DNA from 3 places in the Peribacillus sp. TE19612 genome. Region 1 is predicted to be linked to each of the others. Evidence: riboswitches for the same ligand, from Rfam matches in the RefSeq annotation. Region 1 holds a riboswitch; each other region holds the start of a gene.
The links. A riboswitch is a leader RNA that binds a small molecule or an ion and turns the genes downstream of it on or off. The one in region 1 is predicted to bind cyclic di-AMP.

Region 1 (4,564 bases):
TTACAGAACGTAATAATTATTTGGTCCTTTTAATGATTGTTCTATTCTATTTGGCCACATGGTTTGTTAAAGCCTTTTTAGGATACATCCAAGTAGGCGTATTTGTATAAAGCGGGTGAAATGAATGAGCGGTAAATGGAAAATAGCGGCGGTCTCCATTGCGTCGATAGTGTTAATAACCGTTAACTTATACCTTATTGAAAAAAAAGAAAGCAAAGTGGAACGGACGGTTTTCGTTGAAAACTGGACTAAGGTAAAAAAAGATACAATTACGGATACTATTCAAACAAATGGGGTAATTAAACCAGTAGAAGAGTATGATATTTATTTTGATGCCAAGAAAAATGATTTTAAGAAATTCCTTGTAAAAGAAGGCGATGCGATTACGGCTGGCTCCTCGTTGTTTGAGTATACGACGACCGAACTTGATGCGCTTAAAGCGAATTTGGAAGCGGAGAAAACGGCCGCCGAGGGGGAAATTGCAGGGATTGAGGAATACATAGGGAAGTTGAGGTCTTATCAGGGGACCATGACCAGTGAACCTGAAGCGGCAATTGATGAATCGGTGGAAAAGAACTTGAATATTGATATAACGACAAGCTCTTCAGATCTTATTAAAAGTAACATTGAGCAAGAAATGTACAAGCAGGAACTAGAAAAAAACAGGTTGGATGAAAAAGTGAAAATGCTTGATGCTAAATTAAGTTCGATTGAGGAGCAGTCCAGTGCAATTGTAACGACGAGCGAGGCTGATGGTGTCGTTAAAAATATCAATAAAAACCTGAATAATCCCATTATATCCATTGTTTCGACAAATATGGCAATTGAAGGGAATTTCTCAGAAGAGGAAATGAAAAAGGCTGAAGTGGGTATGACTATAAAAGCAAGTTCCTCTGATTCAAAAAAGGCATTGAAAGGGAAGATAGGCCGTATCCATTCCTATCCCGCTGAAGAGCCATCATTAAAAAAAAATAACAGATTTCCATTTCAGGCTTTAATCGAACCGGAAGGCGAAGAAACGGAACCTTTGTTGGTGGGATCGAAAGTGAATCTTACTGTAATAACCAATGAGAAAGCCGGTGTACCCTCCATTCCGATAGAGGCCGTACAATACCAAAAGCAGCCTTATATTTACAAGTTGACTAATAAAGGCCATGTGGATAAACATTACATTACAAAAGGTCTTAAGGCTGAAGGGAAGCAAGAAATCATAAAGGGACCGTCTGTAGGTGACGTCATCTTGCTGAAGCCGAATGCGGCAGTGAAGAACCATTCTTATTTTATTACCCCGATTCAATTTGAAAAAGTGAAAGCTGGAACTTATAAAAAATTCACCTCTAGGGAAAAAGTAAGATATCTGTTACTTGGCATTCTGGAAAAATAACCGCTTTTTTCACAAGAGAGGTGATGTTAAATTAGGAATTAATTATATCGATATAACTTAATTGATTAAAAATCGGGAAGCGAAATTATAGATACAACAGCCTTTAATGCAGAATATTCAGACATATTAAAAGATTTTTTCTAGAACTGATGCGAATAAATATTTACAGATTATCATTTTTAGTATAATATTTTATTATAAGTTAACTCGCTTAATCTTATTCCAAGAACGGGGGACCCATTTTTGTGGAGTTTATCCGCTAGGGGTGAATTCAGAAATGAAAGGGCATTTGTGTTTCCAATTCCTAACCCGACAGCTAACCTCGTCAGCGTCTTTAAGGGAACATGTGTGAATATTCACGCCAATAAGAAATCGACACATGAAGTGTCTTTTTTTTCGGCGTAAAGACAGAGTTTTTCAAAAAAAGAAAAATTACTTTCTTTTTATTAGTATCTTGTTTCCCTTACCGAGACAAAAATGTTTTTGCATCAAAGACTTTATGGAAGGTGAGGAAAGTAAATGAAGAAATTCAAATTAAGTTTAGCTAGCCAAATTTTCATTGGTTTAATTCTAGGGATTATCGTTGGTGCCATTTTTTATGGTAATGAGTCGGCCCAAAGCTTTTTACAGCCATTCGGAGACATTTTCCTACGAATGATTAAAATGATCGTAGTGCCGATCATCGTATCCAGCCTTATCGTTGCAGTTGCCGGTGTAGGTGACTTGAAAGCGGTAGGAAAACTAGGTGCTAAATCATTATCATACTTTGTTGTCGTAACTATGATAGCGATTGCTGTTGGTTTAATTTCAGCGAATATCATCCAGCCTGGTGCTGGTGTGAATATGAATAACCTGGAACAAACTGATATCTCCACATATGTTGATACAGCAGAAACTAAGCAGCATGAATCGTTCGTAGATACACTTGTACACATCGTGCCATCCAATCCAGTTAAAGCCATGGTAGAAGGCGATATGCTAGCGATCATTTTCTTCTCCGTGTTGTTTGGACTAAGTATTGCGGCCATCGGTGAAAAGGGTAAACCAGTATTCCGTTTCTTCCAAGGTGTAGCTGAAGGAATGTTCTACCTAACTAACATGGTCATGAAATTCGCTCCTATCGGTGTATTTGCACTAATCGGTGTGACTATCTCCAAGTTCGGTTTGGAATCTTTAATTCCGTTAGGAAAGTTAGCGCTTTCTGTTTACGGAACAATGATCTTCTTTGTAATTGTCATTCTGGGTCTTATTGCAAAATTTGTAGGATTCAATATCTTTAGTTTGATTAAACTTCTAAAAGAAGAATTGATTCTTGCTTTCTCTACTGCAAGTTCAGAAGCGGTTCTTCCGAAAATCATGGAAAAAATGGAGAAAGCGGGATGTCCGAAACATATTGCTACATTTGTTATTCCGACTGGATACTCCTTTAACCTTGATGGTTCTACATTATACCAAGCGTTAGCAGCTATCTTCATCGCTCAAATGTATGGAATCGATTTAAGCATGTATGAGCAAATCACGCTAATGCTAGTGTTAATGATCACATCCAAAGGGATTGCGGGTGTACCAGGTGTATCTTTCGTAGTTCTTTTAGCGACATTGGGAACTGTCGGTATTCCTATTGAAGGTCTAGCATTTATTGCCGGTATCGACCGTATTCTTGATATGGGACGTACAGTGGTAAACGTTATTGGTAATTCACTTGCGGCAATCGTTATCTCTAAATGGGAAGGTCAATTCAACCCTCCCTCCAAAAAAGAACTAGAACAACAAGTTTCTTGATACAAAAAATCCAGAGTGAAATGTCACTCTGGATTTTTTTATTGAATGAAAAAGCGCTTCCTTAATTTTTCTCGATGACTGTAAAACTCTGCTTCCTTCAGGTGTTATGGAGGGAACTACTTCTTGACGCGTCTTCCCGGATGTCAAAATACCCCCAAATGCATAAAGCCTTTCATCTTGTTTACCCCAAAACCAAATCATTTCCTCTTCCTCCCAGAAGGTCATGTGTTGTGAAATGAAACTACCTTCAGGCTTTAAAATACGGTTGATTTGACTAATGTCGGGTATTTTGCGCTGGGGATCATCAGCATAAAGGGGAGCGGCCACATGAAATGAGTGAATGAATGATAAAACCATTCATGATCCATTCTTCGAATTCTATATTTTTTCCTATTGGTTAAAATGGATTTTGATTCATGTAATTTAAACGATGCAGATGATGATTAATATTGGGGTTATATAACTTACGTGAAACTCCAAAAGTTTGATAAAATAACATTATTGATTGAGAGCTCGGAGGGGGTCAGGTTATGAAGAATGATAGCAATGATATCTTATACATGTATATGCAGGCTTCCGAACGGTTTGTCCTTTTTAATGGACTCAATTTTCGTGAATTCGTCAATTCGCTTCCGTATACCTTGGATTCGATCTTATTATTGAAACATCAATTCGATGGTGGGGAATACAATTTGAATGTCCTGCTTGAGAGCGCTTCATCTGAAGCTATTGCGAAGCTCGTTAAAGAAAATGTCCGGGCATATGGAGATTTCTGTTGGATCGATTTTGAAGAAGCGGAAGGGCTGGATGAATTGGATGGAAGGGAAATAGCGGAACTTTTATATTTAGGACATGCTAAAACCCATCTGGATCCCCCGTTTTTCCGTAAATTGAATAACCAATTTGTGTACCTTGCCCAGGATGATGGCTGGTTCAATAAAATTTATTTTCGTTCTCTTTCGACATATTATATGATGTTAGGAAGTCTGATTCCGCTAAAGCTGGAGCCATTAAAAGTAGAGAGGACGTGGCTTGGAATCAGAAAGAAAAAAGAGCTGACGGCGATTCCTGCAGAAATCATTGCTTCTTTGGCTCATATTCTGGCAGAGGGGCTCGTTTTTTCCTTTCGGGATGTTAAGTATACTAGAACGAAAATTGAGATACCGGCATGGGTCGTAGGGGATTATTTAAACATGGATGAGATGCATGATTCCTTTTCGGATAGAGATAGTAAGGAGCCCGATGCATTTATTATCTTCAATCGAAAAGAGAAGATTTGGGAAAGTGTTATTAAAAATACACCATCCTCCTAATTTTATTTGAAGTCCTTGAACTTTTTAGGTGTAAGACTTACCGTCTCATGCATAAAAGATAAGAGAGGGAAACGTAGAGGTGTTC
Region 2 (4,564 bases), on a different contig from region 1:
TCGGTTTAACGATATAAAGTCCAGCTACCGCCAAGGCTGAATCAGTCATATCCAGAACGATTAAATTAAGGGCAATGAAATAAACCCAAGAACCAAAGTTGGAGATACCTATTCCGCACAAAAGAATGGAAGGGTATTTCCAGGATACCAATGCATTTCTTAATGTCATCGCTTCTCCCCCTTTGAACGTACAATATACAACCCCGTACCCAAGCAATCCGTCTCGGGACGGATCAATTTGCGATGCCACCTTCATGTGTCACCATACATCCCCAACAATCCTCGGCTGTTCTCGGAAAGTGGTCATTTCATTTTACTTTTCTTTACGTCCACATTAATTATTACTAAATTTTAACATTATTGGTCCAAAATTGTATATAACGCAAAAAAACTCATTCAAAATAAATGAGTTTAAAAGCAAAACAAGATATGGATTTTTCGCTCAGCGTTCCTGGATAGAACACAGGGAATTACAATAATTGAATACCGCAAATGAATGTTGGAATCAGTTGATTTACCTTGGGGAAAACAATTTTAAAAACGGATTCTTTTTCTTATCCGTTATCCTTAATTCATTCATGATGATTTGATCCTCATGATCGGCTATCCATTTCCTTAGTGCATCTTTATCCTGGCATTGTGTTAAATATGTTTGGCCACCCTTGCCTGTAGCATTAATAACATATCTATTGAACGTCTTCTCCATAATTGCCCGCCTTTTTAATAAAATGTATTGAATTTAAATAATAATGTACTGCTTTTTCCTTTATCTTTTACAAAAGAAACATAATATATCTATTACAAATTTCGATTGGCAATAGCATGTTCTGCTTGAAATTATTGAATAAAGTACATCGATGCCGGTTATCATAATTGGATTAATCGAACCTATCATAATGTGCTAACTAATATTTGTCAATACGTTTTTTTAATGTAAATAAAACGTAAATTTTCAGTTTTATTAAAGAAATATTTTTTTGCGATTTAGGGGTTTACAACTGCTAAATGATGGGAGTAGAATACGTTTATCAATTTAATACATTTCGGCCAAAACTCATGGTAAATGAGTACGGAGGACCCAATCATTTGGGGTTAATTCTGCCTTGCAGAAGGGATGAGATCAGCTCTTTCGCCATCCTACCCGTCAGCTAACTTCGTCGGCTAAAGCGAAGGAGGTCATAAGACCGCCTATTTCGGGAGCTTTTTTTGCACGCTTTTTGTGGCAATACAGCTATTCGATGTTTTCGCAGGTCTTTTTATTATGCCTTTTAAAAAGATTCGGAATGAGGATTGATGGTTAAGATATTCATACAGTTTTTCACATTTCATTTTTATAGGTAGGGATGATCAATTTGATAAAAGCAAAAAATTTGTTAGATCCGCCAAAAATACTTGTACTCGGCTTCGCCATCCTGATACTTATCGGGTCCTATTTATTGACCCTGCCGATTTCCACTGAAAGTGGGAATGGTCTTTCTTTTCTGGATGCTTTATTCACCGCAACATCCGCTACTTGTGTAACAGGGCTTGTCGTAGTGGATACGGGATCGACTTTCACCACTTTTGGTGAGCTGGTCATCTTAACACTGATTCAGATAGGCGGATTAGGGTTCATGTCATTTGCGACGTTTTTCTTTTTCCTTCTAGGCAAAAAGATTTCCTTAAAAGGCAGGTTACTCTTGCAGGAGTCCTTAAATAATCTATCCATGGCGGGTGTAGTCAGATTAGTGAAACGGCTTTTAATTTTCACGGCCATCATTGAAGGTGTGGGTGCCCTTATCTTATCGATTCGCTTTTCTTTTGACATGCCAACCGGCAAAGCGATCTATTACGGGGTTTTTCATTCCATCTCGAATTTCAATAATGCCGGCTTTGATTTAATGGGTGAATTCAGGAGTTTGACCCCATATGTATCCGATCCCTTCGTAACCCTTACCGTCATCTTCCTCATCACGTTTGGCGGGATAGGCTTTATCGTGATGAATGAACTATACGAATATCGTGACACCCATCGTTTATCCGTACATACGAAGGTGGTTCTGATGACTAGCTTGATCCTTACAATCACAGGTGCAATTTTAATCTTTTTATTCGAGTTCGGTAACGCCAAGACATTGCAGCCTTTATCTTTCATGGGTAAAATGCTGTCGTCTTTATTTCAATCGGTATCACCACGGACGGCAGGCTCCAACACGCTGAATATCCCTGATTTAACTCAGCCTGCATTACTGCTCATCATCTTCTTGATGTTCGTTGGGGCTTCACCCGGATCGACTGGCGGCGGGATTAAAACGACTACATTGGCCACGCTTGTCGGAACGGTTTGGTCACAGATCAAGGGAAAGGGTGATGTGGTTTTGTTCCGCCACCGCATCGTGAGTGAAACGATCTTTAAAGCATTATCCGTTACGTTCATTGGTGTATTCGTGGTTTCCATCATCTCCATTCTGCTGACCATCACTGAAAGCGGAACTGATTTCTTGATGATTTTGTTTGAAGCCACTTCAGCATTTGCCACCGTGGGACTTTCAATGGGTTTGACCCCAGAATTATCACCGGTTGGCCGGCTGCTCATCATTTTCACGATGTTTGCAGGCCGTGTTGGTCCTTTGACTTTTGCCTTTGCTATCGCCATGAGGCGCAAGCCAGATCCGTTCCGACGTCCAAAAGGGAAAATCATGATTGGTTAATAATGAATGAAGGAGTGTAAAAGATGGGAAAACGACAATACGCCGTGATAGGTTTAGGCAGATTTGGAACCAGTGTGGCCCATAGATTATATACGGCAGGCCAAGAGGTCTTAGGTATTGATGTGAACGAGGAAAGAGTCGAGAATGCGGAACTGAACGTTACCCATGCAGTCATGGCGGATACGACCGAAGAAGAGACATTGAAAGCAATCGGAATCCGTAATTTCGATTGTGTCATCGTAGCCATCGGAAATGACATGCAATCGAGCATTTTAACTACCTTGCTTTTAAAAGAGCTTGGAATCAAAAAGGTCATTGCCAAAGCACTTAATAAAAATCACGGTCAGGTGCTCACAAAAGTCGGTGCCGACTGGGTCATCTATCCTGAGAGGGATATGGGGGAACGGGTCGCGAATCAGCTCCTTTCCCCTAATATGCTGAACTATATAGAGCTTTCTAAAGAATACAATATCGAGGAAATCATCCTCCCCATGAGCATGAAGGGAAAAAGCCTCAGGGAGCTTGATTTACGGGCAAAATATAATATCAGTGTCATTGCCATCGTGAGTAATGGAGAAATTATCATAGCACCGTCACCGGATCAGGATATCCATGAAAAAGATATGCTTTTAGTGGTTGGCAATAAAGAAGATCTGGCCGTCTTTGCCAATATTGAATAATCGTTCCGGCTCTTGCTCCTATTTTGAAGGCTAATACATACGAGAAGACCGCCATATGGAGGTCTTCTCGATGAAATTTATAACGAACATGCCCGTGCCCTGGATATGTATGTATTATTTTATCGTACTGATCGCTTGGGCAAGAGTGGACTTTATCGTCACTTTATCAAAAGGAAGTTGAAGCTTAACGGCAGTCATGGCTATTTCCGGCCGAAGTCCTGAAAGGGTTGTTTGAATTCCGATCAAATGCAAGGATTCAATCAATTGAGACAGCTGGTGTGCGGATCCGCTATCAATTGCATGAACGCCAGATAGGTCAATGAAAAGTCTGGAGACATTTTTTTCAGCGCACTTTTGTAAGGTGTTTTCAAGCAAGGACATGCCTCTCGTCGTGTCAATATCGCCTATCAGGGGAAGCAATGCCGTGTTATCTTTAAGGGAAATGATGGGTGTGCTCAATTCATCGATCGTTGCCTGTTGGGCTTTCATGATTTTATTGGCATACCTGTGATTCGCTTCCGTAAACCGCTCCATCACTTCACTGAACACCTTCACCACTATCCGATACCAGGAGTTTATTTCCTCCTGTGTATATTGATCTCCATGCAATTTCACAAACCGGTCAATATAATCCAGATATTGCTCTTGTGTACGGAAAAACTCCCTCAATATAAAATAGATGGGTGTGTTTAAATGCTGCTCATCCTGACCGATTTCTTCAATCCAATCACCAAGCCTCTTAAAGAATTCCCTCTCCTCTGTATCAAAAACCTGAAAGAAACGTAAATGGAATTCATTATTTTGCTGCTTAAGTTTTTTAATCACTTTGGGATCGGATGAGCTATAAACACCCGCACTATCACATTTATTCAATGATGCGTACCATTCCTCAGTCAATTGTGCAGCCACACCCAATAAAAAGGAATATAATTCTTTATTTACGTGCATAAACTCCTCCTATTTAGTTTTTATAAAAAGCAATCGATAAATCTAATTTATCAACAAAGCAAGCATTGAAGACAACTTCTTCCATACTTAAAACCTTATGCTCTCTGATACCTGATGGCCCCCTCTTTCCATATACCTTCCCAGCTGTTTTTGAAACCATGTTTTTTAAAAAAAGATCAGCAAAAGCCTTCATCTATCATTCTGGTAAATCTGCGTTCCCAAAACTTCATAGTGTTTTAATAGTTT
Region 3 (4,564 bases), on a different contig from region 1:
ACATTTCTTTTATAAAGTAAGTAAGCGCGAATCAGTAAACTTGATTGGTTATGAAGTATATTGTGCCAGCCCTTCTTCGGAATGAATTGGGGGATGATCACCGTAACTTTATAATTGGATTCACTAGCCTTATGTTCTACTGTATCCACAAATTTAGTTAGTGGCTGAATGATACTTCTGTAATAAGAATTCAGTGTAACGAGCCTTACATCCGGCTGCCATTTATTCCATTTTTCTTCGAATTTCTTTTCATCATCTCTTTCAAAAGCGACATAAACGGCAATGACCTGATGTGCAGATAGAGATTTTGCATAATTTAAAGAGTTCTCAACCACATGAGTTATACCCGCAACAGGTACAATGATGATATTTCCTTCAATTGGTAAGGTCGGCTCACATGTTGTAATCCTTAGTTGGTCTCCAACTGCTTCATAATGATTTCTAATTCGATGAAAAATTAAAATGATGATAGGTAAAAAAATCAAAACAGGCCAAACCTGACTAAATTTGGTTAAAAAGAATATCATCGTGACGATAAAGCTAATTATGGCACCAATTGAATTAATGGTTAATTTCATCATCCAGCCTTTTGGCTTTTCGCGAATCCATTTAACAATCATCCCGGTCTGGGATAACGTAAATGGGATGAATACACCAACCGCATAAAGCGGAATGAGATTTTCCGTATGTCCTTCAAATGCGACTATCAAGATGATGGATGCAAGTCCAAGTATGATAATTCCATTGGAATACCCTAAACGGTCCCCTCTGATCGTAAACGCCCTTGGTATGAATTTATCCTTCGCCAGATTTACCGCAAGCAAAGGGAAAGCCGAATATCCAGTATTTGCCGCAAGTATCAAGATCAATGCAGTTGTACCTTGAATGAAGAAATACATGAAATTCCGTCCAAAAATCTCTTCAGCAATCTGGGAGACGACCGTTACCTCTGCGCTAGGAACAACGCTTAAATAATAGGCTAAGAATACGATTCCCGAAAACAAAACAGCTAGTAAGGAGCCCATCGCTATTAATGTTTTTGCAGCATTATTCGGTGCTGGATCTTTAAAGTTCGGGATTGCATTGGAAATCGCTTCGACTCCTGTCAATGCGGAGCTTCCTGATGCAAATGCTCTTAGCAGTATAAATAAACTGATGCCGGCTACCGGAGTCCCGATTGACGCATGCAATTCCGGTGAGATTCCTCCCGTCAGAATCTTGTAAATTCCAACCCCTATCAAGATGAACAAGGCTAAAACGAATAGGTACACCGGATAGGCCAAGACAGAGGCCGATTCCGTAACCCCCCTAAGGTTCAAGATAGTAAGTAGGATGACGAAAATAATGGCTATGAGGACATTATAGTCATGCAGGCCGGGAAAAGCGGACGTGATGGCATCCGTACCAGCAGAAACACTTACCGCGACAGTTAATATATAATCGACCAATAAGGATCCTCCAGCTATCAACCCTGGATTGACACCTAAATTGTTTTTTGAAACCACATAGGCTCCCCCACCATGTGGATAAGCGAAAATGATTTGTCTGTAGGACAAAATCAAAGCGGTTAACAGGATCAATACTCCAATCGCGATGGGGATTGAATACCAGAATGCCGCAGCACCGACCGTGATCAGGACAATCAATATTTGCTCCGGCCCATATGCAACCGAAGACAAAGCATCGGAAGATAATATCGCCAACGCCTTTGTTTTATTAAGCTTTTGTTCACCAAGTGCATTCGATTTTAAAGGTCTCCCAATCAAGAACCTCTTTATAGAAGATAACATAAAGAATTCACCACCAGTTTAATTTATAAGTTTATGTTTCCCAGCTGTAGCAAAAAACGAGACGGAACACAAAAATGCCTACAAGTCATAGCTAAATAGACCTGTAGACATCAATTTTTTTGTCTAACAAGCTCCACCTTCCTTCTCATATAACGCTTACGAGGTTAGCTGTCGGATTCGGACCTAAGAGTAGCCCTACCTTTTAAAGGATTCACCCCTTGGATTGTAAAAACAATCCCAATAACGGGTCCCCCGCACCATAAGGTTTAAGCGATTTAGAAATATGAAACTGTTGATTATCATACTCCCGTGAAATGGAAAAGTAAATGAAAATTTTGCACAGAAATAGAATTATTATTTATAAACGAGGCTTTATTCTTGACTTATATAACAAAAGTCATGCAAACACATGATTCGAAGGTAGGAAAGGAGGAAAGTAAACGTCTAAAAGGGATATTAAAGAGGACAATGAACAAAAAATACATTTCGAAAAAGGAAAAATGATCACCACATGGAACGTGATGGATCAAGTAAAACAGATCTGCCCCAGCTTGGATAGTCATTAAATCCGAATTTTCTCTTTCCGATTCCATTATTAATTCCCGTCCATTTGGGGGCATTATTCCACTGATCTACGCTAATCAGTTCCTTCCTTCTTGAATTGGCCTCAAATTGCTTTTTTTAAAGACAAAGTATTTCTGGCCAAGATAGTTAAGCACTGTATAAAAGATTGTTCCTATCAGAACAGCCAAATTTTGTTGTATGGATAAATGAACGGTTCCTTCCAGTGATTCTGCAATGGCTTGGCCTATAGAATAAGCGGCGGAATAACAAATCAGGATGACGCAAAAGAAACGGGCAACTCCTCGACGCCATTCTATATCGCTTTTAAAGGTAAAAGTCCTGTTCAAAAGAAAACTCGTTACAGCTCCCGTACCATTGCCGATAAAGGTGGAGATCCAGTAAGATAATTCAAGAACATTCATGAGAAAAAGCATGATGGAAAGTCCAACCGCTGTATTGACTATTCCAACCAATAAAAAGCGGATAAAGGAGTTAGTTTGTTTTAGATAGTTTTTCAATACTGTTCCGTTCATTGTCTAGTTGCTCCCGTTTTTTTAAATCGAGCGGATTAAATAGATCAAGATCAACAATATATTTTGGCCGGCGTTTGGATTCATTATAGATTTTACCTATATACTCCCCAATCAAGCCGACAGCAATCAACTGTAGTCCACCGATCAACCATATGGAGGTGATCAATGAGGTCCAGCCAGTTTCGGTCTGCCCATAAAATTTCAACCATAAAAAGTAAGACCCAAAGAGTAAGCTAATGAAAAAGGAAAGACATCCTAGCCATAATACAAGCCGGATTGGTGTAACTGAAAAGGAAGTAATGCCATCAAGTGCAAAAGCAACCATCTTCTTAAATGGATATTTCGTTTCCCCAGCCAATCTTTCTTTACGGTCATAGTAAACAGAATCCGTCTTAAACCCAATAAGCGGTACAATCCCCCGTAAAAAAAGATTCGTTTCATCAAAGCGTTCCAACTCCGTGATCGCCCTTTTGCTCATTAGTCGGAAATCGGCATGATTATAGACAAGGTTGACCCCCATCTTGTTCATCAATTTATAAAAACCTGCTGCAGATGTTCGTTTAAAGAATGAATCAAGGTCCCTTTTCTGGCGGACACCATATACGATTTCACATCCTTCATTGAATTTCCGAATGAATTCCGGGATGACCTGAATATCATCCTGTAAATCTGCATCAATGGAAATCACACAATCCGAGGCTTCCTTGGCTGTAAACAACCCTGCCAGAAGTGCATTTTGATGTCCAGCATTCCGGGAAAGCTTTAGCCCGCGAACATATTCATTATTAATCGTTTCTTTATAAATGATCTTCCACGTTTGATCCTTGCTCCCATCATCGACCAACAAAATTTTACTTTGACCGGAAACAACGTTTTCATCGACCAACCCACTCATCAATCCACAAAGCTGGGAAATGGTTTCCTGCAAAACGCTTTCTTCGTTATAACAAGGTACAACAATCGTTACAATCGGTGAATTCATTCTATTCCCCCCTTTTCACATGACTCTGTATAAATGAATTTTCCATACGCTTCCTTTTTTCGTGAAAACCCTATCCAGCACCAATCCGTTTTCCTTCGCGTTGTTGATTGGGATGGCAGAAAATATATACGTACCGCCTAATCCTTTAAACGCATCCATGTTGAGGTCCAAATTTTCCAGCTCTTTCTTCGAGCCTTTCTTGAACATATAATGCTTCTTAAGCTCATCGGTAAACAGGTAACAACGTCCTCCCCATTCATCAAAGTAGATTCTGATGTTTTTATTCTTAGCCAATTCGTTTTCAATTATTTGACGAAATTGATGTTTGTAAGAAAGCGGATAAAAATTGTTATAGCTATCGAGCGTGTAAAATCCATTATATTGAGCGATTGCGGGATGCAGCCCAATGCTGGCAACACGATACTCTTCTTGTGGACGGTCTATATGATCTTTTATTTCCTGAAAAAGGCTTTCTGAATAGAACTCTTTAAAAGAGGGTTTTTTATTGTGAGTGATCTCTTCATTGAAACCCATTAAAATCAGAATTTGAATGGCGATGAAAATAGAAAGGGTTTTCTTAGCATAGTCGCTGTGTTCCCAAATGATTTTTATCGCGAGGGCAAACCCTAAGTAAATTACCATCGGCCTTAAAAAGTGAAATCTGGCAAAATTAAAGGTATCCAGGGTATGGAACC

Region 2: it holds a riboswitch for cyclic di-AMP, as region 1 does, so the genes downstream of both, ACZ9AO_RS21340 (TrkH family potassium uptake protein) here and ACZ9AO_RS24890 (cation:dicarboxylate symporter family transporter) in region 1, are expected to answer to the same signal.
Region 3: it holds a riboswitch for cyclic di-AMP, as region 1 does, so the genes downstream of both, ACZ9AO_RS06520 (APC family permease) here and ACZ9AO_RS24890 (cation:dicarboxylate symporter family transporter) in region 1, are expected to answer to the same signal.

The regions. Positions count from the first base shown of each region.
Region 1 covers NZ_JBWCCL010000023.1:23,015-27,578, reverse strand. The annotation lists gene ACZ9AO_RS24900 (hypothetical protein) at 1-110, shown strand, start outside; gene ACZ9AO_RS24895 (efflux RND transporter periplasmic adaptor subunit) at 125-1,384, shown strand; cyclic di-AMP (ydaO/yuaA leader) riboswitch at 1,583-1,730, shown strand; gene ACZ9AO_RS24890 (cation:dicarboxylate symporter family transporter) at 1,904-3,166, shown strand; gene ACZ9AO_RS24885 (hypothetical protein) at 3,697-4,479, shown strand.
Region 2 covers NZ_JBWCCL010000013.1:137,949-142,512, reverse strand. The annotation lists gene ACZ9AO_RS21350 (MFS transporter) at 1-169, opposite strand, end outside; gene ACZ9AO_RS21345 (hypothetical protein) at 515-706, opposite strand; cyclic di-AMP (ydaO/yuaA leader) riboswitch at 1,036-1,178, shown strand; gene ACZ9AO_RS21340 (TrkH family potassium uptake protein) at 1,353-2,690, shown strand; gene ACZ9AO_RS21335 (potassium channel family protein) at 2,714-3,370, shown strand; gene ACZ9AO_RS21330 (STAS domain-containing protein) at 3,485-4,318, opposite strand; gene ACZ9AO_RS21325 (hypothetical protein) at 4,332-4,511, opposite strand.
Region 3 covers NZ_JBWCCL010000003.1:118,739-123,302, reverse strand. The annotation lists gene ACZ9AO_RS06520 (APC family permease) at 1-1,790, opposite strand, end outside; cyclic di-AMP (ydaO/yuaA leader) riboswitch at 1,928-2,073, opposite strand; gene ACZ9AO_RS06515 (GtrA family protein) at 2,432-2,887, opposite strand; gene ACZ9AO_RS06510 (glycosyltransferase family 2 protein) at 2,847-3,869, opposite strand; gene ACZ9AO_RS06505 (DUF6044 family protein) at 3,885-4,564, opposite strand, start outside.